One region of the Streptomyces sp. NPDC030296 genome, then DNA from elsewhere that is predicted to be linked to it. Evidence: riboswitches for the same ligand, from Rfam matches in the RefSeq annotation. Region 1 holds a riboswitch; each other region holds the start of a gene.

Region 1 (4,601 bases):
CCGGACTCCGACCCGCCGGTCTGGGTCATCGTCTCCGCCGGTCTGGCCATCGCCCTCGGCACCTACCTGGGCGGCTGGCGCATCATCCGCACCATGGGCAAGGGCCTGACCGACCTCCAGCCGCAGCAGGGCTTCGCCGCCCAGACCAGCGCGGCCACGGTCATCCTGGCCTCCTCGCACCTGGGCTTCTCCCTCTCCACCACGCACTCGGTCTCCGGTGCGGTCATGGGCGCGGGCCTGGGCCGCAAGGGCGGCGTGGTGCGCTGGTCCACCGCCACCCGGATGTTCGTGGCGTGGGGCCTGACCCTGCCGGCCGCGGCGCTCGTCGCCGCGCTCGCCGAGTGGGTGACGTCCCACGGCACGTGGGGCACGGCCGTCGTCGCGGTCTTCCTCATCGCCTCCAGCGCCGCGATCTGGGTGATCTCGCGCCGCGAGGTGGTCGACCACACCAACGTGAACGACGCCGAGGAGCCCCCCGGCGTGGTGACCACGGCCATCGCCGCGGTGACCCCGCCGCCGACCGTCGCCGTGGCCGAGGAACTCGCGGCGACGATCCCGGCCCCCGCGGCCGTGACGGCCGGCGCCGAGACCCCGACCGGCCCCTCCGCCCCCACACCGGCCGTCTGAGCCGGCGCCCCTAGGAAGACACCACCATGCACATCGACTGGGCAGCACTCGGCTCCGTCTTCGGAGTCAGCCTCGTGGTCACCGTGGCCCTCGTCGGCCTGTTCACCCTGGGGATCGTCGGCCTCTCCAAGCGGGAGACGGCGACCGCCTCCGGCGGCTCGGCCGCCCTCGCCACGACAACGGCGTACGCCTGCTTCGCGGCGTGCGCGGCGGCGGTGGGCTACGGGATCTACCTGATCATGGCCTGAGTTCACGGGCCCCCACCTCCCGCAGGACACCACGACGACCCCCTGTGCCGGTCACCTCGGCGCAGGGGGTTCGTCGTCCTCGTTCACGGCGTCCGGTGACCGGGGTTCAGGCCCCACCAGAGGCCCGCTCCCGTGGCGACGAGGGTCGTCACCGCCATCCAGACGACGGCCCGCGCCTCCGCCCCCGGCACCCACAGCGCGGCGAGGGCGCCGACGCCGACGGCGAGCACCCCCGCCACGGTGCTGAACAGCACCAGCGGGGCGGCGGCCGCCACCAGCGTCCGCCGGTCCCACCAGGCCCCCGCGCGCGCCTGCGCGGCCGTCTCGGTCCGGTCTTCCATCGCGTGCACCTCCCGTCCCCCGGACGGGCCTTCACGAGCCGTCCGCTCCCGGGTCCCCGAGCTCCGCCAGAAAACCACAGCACGCCGTGTGACGGAAGAAGCGCAGAGCGTTCTGATACCTGTTCGAGCACACACAGGGCCGGGGGGCCGGGAATGAGCACGGAAAGCGCCGATTCGGGCGACTGACGCCGTTTCAGCGATGTGGGGCTCAGCACACCGCTGCGCCGCAGGTCAACAGCAAGTTGACGGGTCTTCCGGGGCCGTGGTGGACTGCCGGGGCCATCCACGACGGCAGGAGAGGAAGCCGGTGCGAGTCCGGCGCGGTCCCGCCACTGTCACCGGGGAAGACCCTTCCCCGGGAGCCAGGAACTCTCGTCGTCGGTCTCGTCGAACCAGGGCGTGGACACCCTGAGTGAGGACATATCGCCATGCGCGGCTGCCATGTGAGACTCAGCATCCGGTCCTTGCCCGACCCCGCGATCGGCTGAACGCGTGCGTGCCGATCGCGTCTTCGCGTACGGCGCCACCGCCGGACTCCTCGGTGACCTGTTGCTCGGCGATCCCCGCCGAGGGCATCCCGTCGCCGTGTTCGGACGGGCCGCGGGCGCCGTGGAGCGGGTGTTGTGGCGGGACCACCGAGGGTGGGGCGCGCTGCACACCGTGGTGTGCGCCGGAGGCGCCGTGGCGCTGGGGGCGGTGGCCGCCGCTGCGGCACGGCCGTCCCGTGCGGCGTCCGTCGCGCTGACCGGCGCGGCCACCTGGGCCGTCGTCGGGGGCACCTCCCTCGCGCGGGAGGCCCGCACCGTCGGGCGGGCGTTGGAGGCCGGCGACGTCGAGGCCGCGCGGGCGCGGCTGCCGCATCTGTGCGGACGGGACCCGCAGGCGCTGGACGCGGACGGGATCGCCCGGGCCGTGGTCGAGTCCGTCGCCGAGAACACCTCGGACGCCGTGGTCGGGGCGCTGGTGTGGGGGGCGTTGGGCGGTGTGCCCGGCCTGCTCGGGTTCCGCGCCGTCAACACGCTGGACGCCATGGTGGGGCACAAGTCGGCGCGTCACCGGCGGTTCGGGTGGGCGTCCGCCCGCCTCGACGACGTGGCTGGCTGGCCGGGGGCCCGGCTCACCGCCCTGCTGGCCGCCGCGGCCGGCGGGGACGCCCGGGGGGCCGTACGGGCCTGGCGGGCGGACGCGCGGAAGCATCCGAGCCCCAACGCGGGGCCCGTGGAGGCGTCGTTCGCCGGGGCGCTCGGCGTCCGACTGGGAGGCACGTTGTCGTACGGGGGGCGGGTCGAGCACCGGCCCGTGCTGAACACGGAAGGGCGGGCCGTCGCCGTGGGGGACATCGAGCGGGCCGTGCGGCTGTCGCGGCGCGTGAACTGGCTTGCGCTCGGCGTCAGCGCGGGCGCGTCACTGCTGCGGGACCGCGTCGGGCGGGGCCCGGCACGGAAGTCGACCACGGGCCGCTCCCGGCGGTCGAAGGGGGCGTCATGACGGGCGGCGGACTGCTGGTCGCCGGCACCACCTCCGACGCCGGCAAGAGCGTCGTCACCGCCGGGATCTGCCGGTGGCTGGTCCGACAGGGCGTCAAGGTCGCGCCGTTCAAGGCGCAGAACATGTCCCTCAACTCGTTCGTGACGAGGGAGGGCGCCGAGATCGGGCGCGCCCAGGCCATGCAGGCGCAGGCCTGCCGGGTGGAGCCGACGGCGCTGATGAACCCGGTGCTGCTCAAGCCCGGCGGGGAGCAGAGCAGTCAGGTCGTGCTGCTCGGCAAGCCGGTCGGGGAGCTGAGCGCACGGGGCTACCACGGGGGACGGCAGCAGCGGCTGCTGGGCACCGTGCTCGACTGTCTTGCCGAGTTGCGGGGCACGTATGACGCGGTGATCTGTGAAGGGGCCGGGAGTCCCGCCGAGATCAATCTCCGGCGGACCGACATCGTCAACATGGGGATCGCCCGCAACGCCGGGCTCCCCGTGGTCGTCGTCGGCGACATCGACCGCGGTGGTGTGTTCGCCTCGTTCTTCGGGACGGTGGCGCTGCTGTCGCCCGAGGACCAGGCGCACATCGCCGGGTTCCTCGTCAACAAGTTCCGCGGGGACGTCTCCCTGCTGGAGCCGGGGCTCGACATGCTGCACGGGCTGACGGGGCGTCGGACGTACGGGGTGCTGCCGTTCCGGCACGGTCTCGGCATCGACGAGGAGGACGGCCTGCGGGTGTCCCTGCGCGGAACGGTCCGCGAGTCGAACGTGTCGCCGCCCGTCGGCGAGGACGTGCTGCGGGTCGCCGTCTGCGCGATCCCCCTCATGTCGAACTTCACCGACGTGGACGCGCTCGCCGCCGAACCCGGTGTCGTGGTGCGGTTCGTGGACCGGCCCGAGGAACTGGCCGACGCGGACCTGGTCGTCGTGCCGGGCACCCGGGGCACCGTACGGGCGCTGGACTGGCTGCGCGAGCGGGGTCTCGCCGACGCGCTGCGGAGCAGGGCCGCCGAGCACCGGCCCGTGCTCGGCGTCTGCGGCGGCTTCCAGGTCCTCGGCGAGCACATCGAGGACGACGTCGAGAGCCGCCGGGGACAGGTGGACGGGCTCGGCATCCTGCCCGTACGGGTGCGGTTCGCGCGGGAGAAGACCCTCACCCGGCCGGAGGGCGAGGCCCTCGGGGAGCACGTCACGGGGTACGAGATCCACCACGGGGTCGCCGAGGTCGACGGCGGTGAGCCCTTCCTGGACGGGTGCCGGGTCGGCCAGACCTGGGGCACGCACTGGCACGGGTCGCTGGAGTCGGACGGGTTCCGGCGGGCCTTCCTGCGCGAGGTGGCGGCCGCCGCGGGCCGTCGTTTCGTGCCGGCCGCCGACACGTCGTTCGCGGCGCTGCGCGAGGAGCAGCTGGACCGGCTCGGCGATCTGATCGAGGAACACGCGGACACGGACGCGCTGTGGCGGCTCATCGAGTCGGGCGCGCCGCAAGGACTGCCTTTCATTCCACCGGGAGCGCCCGCATGAGCACTGGCACTGTGTTGTTGTTGTCGACCGCCGACACGGATCTGCTGGCGGCCCGGGCCGCCTCCGGCGCCTCGTACCGGATCGGCAACCCGACCCGCGTCGACGTGAGAGAGGAACTGCCCGCTCTGCTCGACGGCGCGGACATCGCCGTCGTACGGCTGCTGGGCGGCAAGCGGGCCTGGGAGGACGGGCTCGCCGCGCTGAAGGCCGCCGGGATCCCGACCGTGCTGCTCGGCGGTGAGGCCGTGCCGGACGCCGAGCTGATGGCCGAGTCGTCAGTGCCGGCCGGTGTGGTCGCGGAGGCGCTCAAGTACCTCGTCGAGGGCGGGCCCGACAACCTCACCGAGCTGGCCCGGTTCCTGTCCGACACCGTGCTGCTGACCGGCGAG
Region 2 (4,601 bases), on a different contig from region 1:
CCGTACCGCTGGCGCTCGGCGCGTACGGGGCCGGGTCGATGGTGGTGGCGCTGGCACTGCCGCGGCTGCTGGACCGGGTGCCGGACCGGGCGGTGATGCTGCCGGCCGCGCTGCTGCTGACGGTCGTCTTCGCCGGGCTGGGTGCCGTCACCGCTGCCTCGGGCGGCGCGTGGCGGGTGCCCGCGCTGCTCGGCCTGTGGGCCGCGTTCGGCGCGGCGTGCTCGGCGGTGCTCACGCCGACCGGGCGGCTGATCCGGCGGTCCGTACCGGCCGGGGAGCGCACGGCCGCGTTCGCCGCCCAGTTCTCCCTCTCGCACGGCTGCTGGCTGCTGACCTACCCGCTGGCCGGCTGGCTCGGCGCGACGGCCGGACTCGACTGGACGACGCTCGCCCTGGGGTCGATCACGCTGGCCGCCGCGCTGCTGGCCGTACGGCTCTGGCCGGCGCCGCCCGCGACCCATGTGCACTCCGACCTGCCCCTCGGCCACCCACATCTGGCGGACGCCCTACGGGTGCCGACGGGCTGGCGCCACAGCCACGGACGACTCACGGACGGACTCCACGCGGGCCTCTGATGACTCCGGAACAGACGGCTCCCCTGGCAACTCGTTCACGAACGCCGGGAGTTCAGCCCGTCATCCACTTCTCCTCGATCCGGGCGAGGCGCCACACCAGCAGGGCGATCACCCAGGTCGCGAAGAAGAGAGCGACACGTGCGCCTTCTGTCGTCGAGCGGTCGGCCTCCTCAGCCTTGTGCCGGTAATCGGCAGCTGCAACTAGGTCGCAGTAAAGCCCGTGCCATGTTTCGGTCAGGTCGCGGCAGGGCCGGCGGCCGAAGAAGGCCCAAGGCCGTAAGCGCTCGACGCAGGGTCCGTACGGCGTAGCGGGCACCCAGCGCCCTGGCCGGTGTGCCCACCCGACAGCAGGCACAAGGCCGTTCTCGTTCGCGTCGACGGAGGGTCAGGCGGAGCCCTCGCGGCGGCTTCGCCACCACCACAGGCCGCCGCCGAGGACGAGGACGGCCGCGCCGATGCCGAGGGGGACGGCCAGGGGGATGCCGTCGTCGTCGGTGTCGTCCGCCGCGGGCTTCGCCGACGGCGCCGGGGTCTTCTCGGCGCCGCGCTCCGCCGAAGGGGCCGCTGTCGAGGGCTCCTTAGAGGGGCTGGGGGTGGGGCTGACGAGCTTCGCGCCGGGCGCGGCGGGCTTCAGGTCCAGTCGGGGCGCGGGGTGGCCGTGGCCGTGCCCGTCACCGCCGGAGTCGTCCAGTTCGATCCAGCGGTCCACCTTGCCGTCGCTGTAGGACTGCAGGGTCTTGAACACGAGCGACTTGGCGTCGGGCAACTGCCGTACGGTGACCTCGTACTCGGCGTCCTCCCCCACCGCGAGCTTCGGTCCGGAGACGGTGTAGCCCCGGTCGGTGGCGGCGAACTTCCAGCCCTTGGGGCCCTCTTCGTAGGTGACGTCGGCGGGGGCGATGCCCTTCGGCAGGATGACCTCCAGCTTGGTGATGCCGGCCGAGGCGGACTCCGACTCGGCGGAGAAGGTCAGCTCGACGTTCTGGTCGAGGGCGCGGGCGCCCTCCGCCTCGACCTCCGCGTGGGCCGCGGCCGGTGCAGCGGTGGCGACGGCGACCGCGAGCGCGATCGCGGTGAAGACTCCGAGACGGCGCGTGCCGCGTGCCAGGGTCGGGCGGTGCACAGCTGACTCCCTTGTGCCGAAGGTGTGAAGCCTGCATTCAAGCGCAGGGCCCGCGCACCGGCAAAGAGCGGCCCTCGGCACCGGGGGCCGCCGTGACGGCACATCCGTCGTAGGGGGCAGGGGCGTCGGGCCTCCGTGGTGTGCGCCGCGTGGGGCTGCTGGGGTGTGCGCCGGGGTGTGTGCTGTTCACCACCGTCTTCACGCCCCCGTCTGCGCTTGTCAGCGCCCTTGTGCGGGCACTACTGTCACCACGCCTTGGTGAACGGGAAATCCGGTGTGATGCCGGTGCGGCCCTCGCCACTGTGATCGGGAAGTCCGGCTCCAGTCCTCGCGGACAGCCACTGGGTCCTTGTGACCCGGGAAGGCGGAGCACGGGCGGTGGTACCCGTCAGCCAGGAGACCGGCCAAGGCACGTCAACCATCCACGAGGTGCTGGAGAGGGTCTGCTGAGCCATGCACATAGCCGAGGGTTTCCTTCCTCCGGCGCACGCGATCGCCTGGGGTGTCGCGTCCGCGCCGTTCGTCGTCCACGGAGTACGGTCACTCACCCGTGAAATCAGGGAGCACCCGGAGAGCACGCTGCTGCTCGGTGCCTCGGGGGCCTTCACCTTCGTCCTGTCCGCGCTGAAGCTGCCGTCCGTCACCGGCAGTTGCTCCCACCCCACCGGCACCGGACTGGGCGCCATCCTGTTCCGGCCGCCGATCATGGCCGTACTGGGCACCATCACCCTGCTCTTCCAGGCCCTGCTGCTCGCCCACGGCGGCCTGACCACGCTCGGTGCGAACGTCTTCTCCATGGGGATCGTCGGCCCCTGGGTCGGATACGCCGTCTACAAGCTGCTGCGGCGCTACGACGTGCCGCTGATGGTCGCGGTGTTCTTCGGCGCGTTCTTCGCCGACCTGTCCACCTACTGCGTCACCAGCGTCCAGCTGGCGCTCGCGTTCCCCGACCCGAGCAGCGGATTCCTGGGCGCGCTCGGCAAGTTCGGTTCCATCTTCGCCATCACCCAGCTCCCCCTCGCGGTGAGCGAGGGTCTGCTCACGGTGCTCGTGATGCGGCTTCTGACGCAGTCGAGCAAGGGCGAGCTGACGCGGCTCGGGGTGCTCGTGGCGGGCAAGCGGGACACGACGACCGAGGCGGTGGCGCGATGAGCCGGAACACGAAGATCAACCTCCTGCTGCTGGCGGTCGTGGCCGCGCTCGCGGTGCTGCCGCTGGCCCTCGGCCTCGGCGACCACAAGAAGGAACCGTTCACGGGGGCCGACGGGGAGGCCGAGAGCGCGATCACCGAGATCGAGCCGGACTACAAGCCGTGGTTCTCCCCCCTGTACGAGCCGCCCTCCGGTGAGATCGAGTCCGCGCTGTTCTCCCTCCAGGCCGCCCTCGGCGCGGGCGTCCTCGCCTACTACTTCGGCCTGCACCGGGGCCGCCGCCAGGGTGAGGCGCGGGCGCTGGCGAAGCAGCAGGAGACCGCGAAGACGCCGGCCGGGTCCGGCGCCGAAGAGGTCTGACGCCCCGTGCTGCCGATCGACGAGGCGGCGCACAGCAGTCGCTGGCGCCGCCGCCATCCCGTGGACAAGGCCGTGCTCGGGCTCGGTCTCACCGTCCTCGCGATCTCGCTGCCGCCCTGGCCCGGCGCGGCCCTGGTCCTGCTGACGTCGCTCGTCGCGCTGCTGGGACCGGCCGGCGTGCCGCGTCGCCGGCTGTGGCGCGCCTACCGGGTGCCGCTCGGGTTCTGTGTGACCGGGGCGCTGCCCCTGCTCGTCCAGGTCGGCGGGCCCGACGGTTTCGTGACCCTCGCCGAGGGCGGTCCGGTCCGAGCGGCGGAACTGCTGCTGCGGACCTCCGCCGCCTCCCTGGGCGTGCTGCTGTTCGCGTTCACCACCCCCATGTCGGATCTGCTGCCCCGGCTGGCGCGGGCCGGGGTGCCCGCGCCGGTGGTGGACGTCGCCCTGGTGACGTACCGCATGAGCTTCCTGCTCCTGGACTCCGTACGCCGGATCCGCGACGCGCAGGCGGCCCGGCTCGGGCACACCACGCGGGCCGCCACCTGGCGGTCGCTCGCCGGACTCGGCGCGACCGCGTTCGTGCGGGCCTTCGACCGGGCGGCGCGGCTCCAGACGGGTCTCGCCGGGCGGGGCTACGACGGCACCCTGCGTGTCCTGGTGCCCGAGGCACGGGTCTCCGTCCGCTTCACCACGGCCAGTGTGGTCCTCCTCGCGGCCGTGGCCGCTCTCACCTTCGTCCTGGAAAGGCCGCTGACATGAGCGAGCCCGTGCTGGTCGCCCTGCGGGGCGTGTCCTTCGCGTACGAGGACGGCCCGACCGTGCTCAGCGATCTCGACTTCGAGGTGCGGGAGGGCCGCGCGCTCGCCCTGCTGGGCCGCAACGGCAGCGGCAAGACGACGCTGATGCGGCTACTCAGCGGCGGACTGCGGCCCCGCTCGGGCGAGTTGACCGTCGAGGGGCGGCCGGTGTCGTACGACCGCAAGGGTCTGACCGGGCTGCGGACGACCGTCCAGCTGGTGGTGCAGGACCCCGACGACCAGCTGTTCGCGGCATCGGTCGCCCAGGACGTGTCGTTCGGGCCGCTGAACCTCGGGCTGCCCGACGACCAGGTACGGATACGGGTGGACGAGGCGCTCGCCGCGCTCGGAATCTCCGCCCTCGCGGACCGGCCCACCCATCTGCTCTCCTACGGCCAGCGCAAGCGGACCGCGATCGCCGGAGCCGTGGCGATGCGCCCCCGGGTGCTGATCCTCGACGAGCCGACCGCGGGCCTCGACCCCGACGGCCAGGAACGGCTGCTCGCCACCCTGGACGGGCTCCGCCGGTCCGGCACGACCGTGGTGATGGCCACCCACGACGTCGATCTGGCGCTGCGGTGGGCCGACGACGCGGCGC
Region 3 (4,601 bases), on a different contig from region 1:
CGGCCGATCAGGTGCTGCTCGGCGGGGCTGAGCTTCGCGAGGTCGGCGACGTCCGAGTGGAGGTCGACCTCCTCCACGGTCCAGGTGTTCTTGATGGCGTCCCGGTAGCGCTCGTAGAAGTCCGGGTATCGCATGGGGCGCAGAGTCAGCTCGAAGCCGGGGTCGAGAAGATTCTGGGTGCTGGACATCACTGGCAGGCCTCGCAGGACTCGGGGTTCTCAAGGGAGCAGGCGACGGCATCCGGGTCGGCGGCCTGCTGGACGGGAATGGTCTTCTCGGGCTGGGCTGACGTCTGCGTCTGGCCCTGGGCGGCGCGGGCGATACGGGTCGCCGGGCGCGAGCGCAGGTAGTACGTCGTCTTCAGCCCCGACTTCCAGGCGTACGCGTACATCGAGGAGAGCTTGCCGATGGTCGGCGTTTCCAGGAACAGGTTCAGCGACTGGGCCTGGTCCAGATACGGGGTGCGGGCGGCGGCCATGTCGATCAGGCCGCGCTGGGGGATCTCCCAGGCCGTGCGGTACAGCGCCCGGACCTCGGCCGGGATCCACGCGAAGTCCTGCACGGAGCCGTTCGAGTCGCGCAGCGCCTCACGGGTGCGGGCGTCCCAGACGCCGAGCTCCTTGAGGTCCTTCACCAGGTAGGAGTTGACCTGGAGGAACTCACCGGAGAGGGTCTCCCGCTTGAACAGGTTGGACACCTGCGGCTCGATGCACTCGTACACACCGGCGATGGAGGCGATGGTCGCCGTGGGCGCGATGGCGAGGAGCAGCGAGTTGCGCATGCCGACGGCGGCGACGCGCTCGCGCAGGGCCGCCCAGCGCTCCGGCCAGGTGAACTCCACGCCGTAGTGGTCGGGGTGCAGCACACCGCGGGCCGTCCGGGTCTTCTCCCAGGCCGGCAGCGGGCCGTTGCGCTCGGCGAGGTCGGTGGACGCCTCGTACGCGGCGAGCATGACGCGCTCGGCGATCCGGGTGGACAGGGCCTTCGCCTCGGCCGAGTCGAACGGCAGCCGCAGCTTGAAGAAGACGTCCTGCAGGCCCATCGCGCCGAGGCCCACGGGGCGCCACTTGGCGTTCGACCGGCCCGCCTGCTCGGTGGGGTAGAAGTTGATGTCGACGACCCGGTCCAGGAAGGTCACGGCCGTGCGGACGGTCTCGTCCAGCCGCTGCCAGTCCAGGTCGCCGGTCGTGAGGTCGACGAAGGCGCCCAGGTTCACCGAGCCCAGGTTGCAGACCGCGGTCTCACCGTCGTCCGTGACCTCCAGGATCTCCGTGCAGAGGTTGGAGGAGTGGACGACGTGGCCCGGCTCGGCCGTCTGGTTGGCGGTGCGGTTGGCGGCGTCCTTGAACGTCATCCAGCCGTTGCCGGTCTGCGCGAGCGTCCGCATCATGCGGCCGTACAGGTCACGGGCCGGGATGGTCTTCCGCGCCAGCCCGTCCGCCTCCGCCTTGCGGTACGCGGCGTCGAACTCCGCGCCCCACAGGTCGACCAGCTCGGGCACGTCCGCCGGGGAGAACAGCGACCACTGCTCGTCCGCGTTGACCCGGCGCATGAACTCGTCCGGGATCCAGTGCGCCAGGTTCAAATTGTGCGTACGGCGGGCGTCCTCACCGGTGTTGTCGCGCAGCTCCAGGAACTCCTCGATGTCGGAGTGCCAGGTCTCCAGGTACACCGCGGCCGCGCCCTTGCGCCGGCCGCCCTGGTTCACGGCGGCGACCGAGGCATCGAGCGTCTTCAGGAACGGCACGATGCCGTTGGAGTGCCCGTTGGTGCCGCGGATCAGTGAACCGCGCGAACGGACGCGGGAGTACGACAGTCCGATGCCGCCGGCGTGCTTCGAGAGGCGGGCCACCTGGTGGTAGCGGTCGTAGATGGAGTCCAGCTCGTCCAGCGGGGAGTCGAGGAGGTAGCAGGACGACATCTGGGGGTGTCGCGTACCGGAGTTGAAGAGGGTGGGGGAGGAGGGCAGGTAGTCGAGGCGGCTCATGAGCCGGTACAGAGCGGCGACCTCGTCCACGGACCGCGCGGTGTCGTCCTCGGCGAGACCGCTGGCCACCCGCAGCATGAAGTGCTGCGGCGTCTCCACGACCTTGCGGGTGATCGGGTGCCTGAGGAGGTAGCGGCTGTGGAGCGTGCGCAGCCCGAAGTAGCCGAACCGGTCGTCGGCGGCCGGGTCGACGAGCGCGTCGAGCCGCTCGGCGTGCAGGCGCGTGAACTCCGCCGTGCGGTCGGCGACGAGCCCTTCCCGGTGGCCCACGGCGACGGACTCCGTGAACGTCGTGACGCCCTGGGAGGCGGCCTCGGCGCGGATGGAGATCGTCAGCAGGCGGGCGGCCAGCTTCGAGTAGGCGGGGTCCTCGGAGATGAGGCCGGCGGCCGCCTCCGTGGCCAGCTCGCGCAGCTCCGCCTCGTCCGCCCGAGCGGACCGGCCGCGCAGCGCGGCGGTGGCGACCCGGCCGGGGTCGGCGTCGGGCAGGTCGGCGGTCAGCTCGGTCAGGGTCCGCAGCAACGCGGCCCCGGGACCGTCGGTCTCCGTCGCCGGGGTGGCGGAAGCCGGTCCGGCGGGGGCCGGGGTGGCTGAAACCGGGTCGGCTGGCGCGATGGTCACGTGGGGGCTCTCCCTCGCTCGGCACGGGGCTTCGCGGAGGGCAGGCAGCAGCACACGAGCGCACGGGGGCGTCGCGTCCACCGGCCCACTCCACGAGGCCCGGACGTCAGGGCACCCGGACCGGACGGCCGGGCGCACTGTCGGCAGGTCCTCGGACTGGACTCGCGTGCGAAAACACGCAAGTACACCGTTGCGGGACAGTTCCGGATTCGCACCGGATTCCCCTGCGGCGACAGCGAGCATGAGCATACATCTTGTGTTGGGTCGCCGGTCCACCCCCAGATGTTGTGTCGCGGTGACTTCGGAGCGTGTCATAGCGTCAACTCATAGGTGAGCAGCGTCAGGTCCGGGAGGTGCGGGACGGGGTTCCAGTCGCGTGCCGGCGTTCGAACGAAGCCCAGACGTTCGTAGATGCGGTGGGCGGAGTGCATGGTCCGCTGGGTCGACAGCACGACCCGTACACAGCCCTCGACGGCTCTGGCGCGCTCGACACAGTCGCGCACGAGGGCCTCGCCGATGCCGCGGCCGCGGGCGGCGTGGTCGACCGCCAGCATCCGGATCTCGGCCTCCCCGGGGGTGGCGATGTCGGCCATGGCGCCTCCGGCCGGGACGAAGGTCACGCCGCCGACCACCCGCCCCTCCGCCACGGCCACGAGCACCTGGGCCGCGGCGGCCCGCCGCGCCACGTCCCGCAGTTCGCCGAGGTATGCGTCGCTCTCACCGAAGTCCAGCAAGCCGTCCGTCAGGTAGGCCTGTGCGGTGATGTCGCCCAGGTCGGTGTACTCGTCGGGGGAGATGCGCCTGATCGTGATGTCCATGGATCGCAGTCTGCACGAGGAGGCGGTCGGCAGGTCCGCGGTTGTCCACAGGGGCGGTTGATCATGTGATTGTCGGTTCGGCGGGCGCGTTGCGGTGGCGGCCGCGGTGGTGGCGGGCCGGTCAGGGCAGTGCCGGCCAGTGCGGCAGCGTCGTCACGAAGTGCTCGCTGAAGTCGCGGGGGCCGGGGCCGAGGGCGACGCGACCGGTGAGGCGGAGGCGGGCGGTCAGGTCGGCGGACTCGGAGTAGTAGATCCGCCGGGCGTCGGCCGGCACGAACACGGTCTGGCCGCGCGTGAGTTCGCTCGCGCACTCCACGATCACGGCCCCCTCGGCGGCCGTCACGAACGACTCGTCCCCGCACACCCCCACCGCCAGTGGATCGTGCAGCGGACACGTGCCGTCCCCGCCGTGGCGGGTGTAGGCCCGCATGTACGTCCGCATCAGCCGGGCGGCGAGCGCCGTGCCCGGGCCCGCCGCCTCCAGCGCCGCGAGGTCCTCGGGGCGGAACAGCCAGCCGTGGGAGGCGTCCAGGTCGACCATCGTGAACGGGATACCGGAGGAGAGCACGACCTCGGCGGCGTCCGGGTCGGACCAGATGTTGAACTCGGCGACCGGGGTGAAGTTCCCCGGCACCTGCGCGGCGCCGCCCATGAACACGAACTTCGCGACGCGGCGGGCGAAACCGGGATCCTCCAGCAGGGCGATCGCGACGTTCGTGAGCGGGCCGGTGGCGCACACCGTCAGCTCGCCCGCGTACTCGCGGGACAGACGCAGCAGGGCTTGCGCGGAGGACTCCGTGGGGTGCGGGGCGGTGGAGTCGGGCAGGGACTCCTCGCCGAGGCCGGCCCGGCCGTGGAAGGCGGATGCCTCGCGGTAGGGGAGGCGCGAGAGGGGGCGGCCCGCGCCCCGGTGGACGGGGACGTCGGTGTCGATGCGGAGGGCTCGGGCCAGTGCGCGGGCGTTGCGGTAGGTGGCGTCGGCGGGAAGGTTGCCGCCGACCGAGGTGTAGGCCTTGAGGTCCCAGAGGCCTGTGCCGAGGAGGTACTGCAGGGCTACGGCGTCGTCGATACCGGGGTCGCTGTCCAGGACGATCGGTGTGGGGACGGTCACGGGGTCAGGTTAACCGGGGGTACGCCTGCTGCCCCTGCCCTTGCGTCAGCATGGGCTGTGACCC

Evidence for each region. Region 1 has a riboswitch for cobalamin ahead of ACZ4Z3_RS04265 (cobalamin biosynthesis protein). Riboswitches for the same ligand answer to the same signal wherever they lie in the genome.
Region 2: linked by a shared signal. The riboswitch ahead of ACZ4Z3_RS25710 (energy-coupling factor ABC transporter permease) and the one ahead of ACZ4Z3_RS04265 (cobalamin biosynthesis protein) in region 1 are both predicted to bind cobalamin.
Region 3: linked by a shared signal. The riboswitch ahead of ACZ4Z3_RS11000 (ribonucleoside-diphosphate reductase subunit alpha) and the one ahead of ACZ4Z3_RS04265 (cobalamin biosynthesis protein) in region 1 are both predicted to bind cobalamin.

The regions. Positions count from the first base shown of each region.
Region 1 covers NZ_JBVICQ010000002.1:67,636-72,236, forward strand. Annotated here, with positions in the region: gene ACZ4Z3_RS04250 (inorganic phosphate transporter) at 1-627, shown strand, start outside; gene ACZ4Z3_RS04255 (hypothetical protein) at 654-875, shown strand; gene ACZ4Z3_RS04260 (hypothetical protein) at 959-1,216, opposite strand; cobalamin riboswitch at 1,466-1,608, shown strand; gene ACZ4Z3_RS04265 (cobalamin biosynthesis protein) at 1,709-2,704, shown strand; gene ACZ4Z3_RS04270 (cobyric acid synthase) at 2,701-4,212, shown strand; gene cobN (cobaltochelatase subunit CobN) at 4,209-4,601, shown strand, end outside.
Region 2 covers NZ_JBVICQ010000009.1:105,199-109,799, reverse strand. Annotated here, with positions in the region: gene ACZ4Z3_RS25725 (MFS transporter) at 1-575, shown strand, start outside; gene ACZ4Z3_RS25720 (hypothetical protein) at 628-891, opposite strand; gene ACZ4Z3_RS25715 (DUF1775 domain-containing protein) at 961-1,698, opposite strand; cobalamin riboswitch at 1,938-2,121, shown strand; gene ACZ4Z3_RS25710 (energy-coupling factor ABC transporter permease) at 2,152-2,850, shown strand; gene ACZ4Z3_RS25705 (energy-coupling factor ABC transporter substrate-binding protein) at 2,847-3,209, shown strand; gene cbiQ (cobalt ECF transporter T component CbiQ) at 3,216-3,965, shown strand; gene ACZ4Z3_RS25695 (energy-coupling factor ABC transporter ATP-binding protein) at 3,962-4,601, shown strand, end outside.
Region 3 covers NZ_JBVICQ010000003.1:661,578-666,178, forward strand. Annotated here, with positions in the region: gene ACZ4Z3_RS10995 (ribonucleotide-diphosphate reductase subunit beta) at 1-188, opposite strand, end outside; gene ACZ4Z3_RS11000 (ribonucleoside-diphosphate reductase subunit alpha) at 188-2,608, opposite strand; cobalamin riboswitch at 2,734-2,857, opposite strand; gene ACZ4Z3_RS11005 (GNAT family N-acetyltransferase) at 2,920-3,426, opposite strand; gene ACZ4Z3_RS11010 (nucleoside hydrolase) at 3,548-4,537, opposite strand.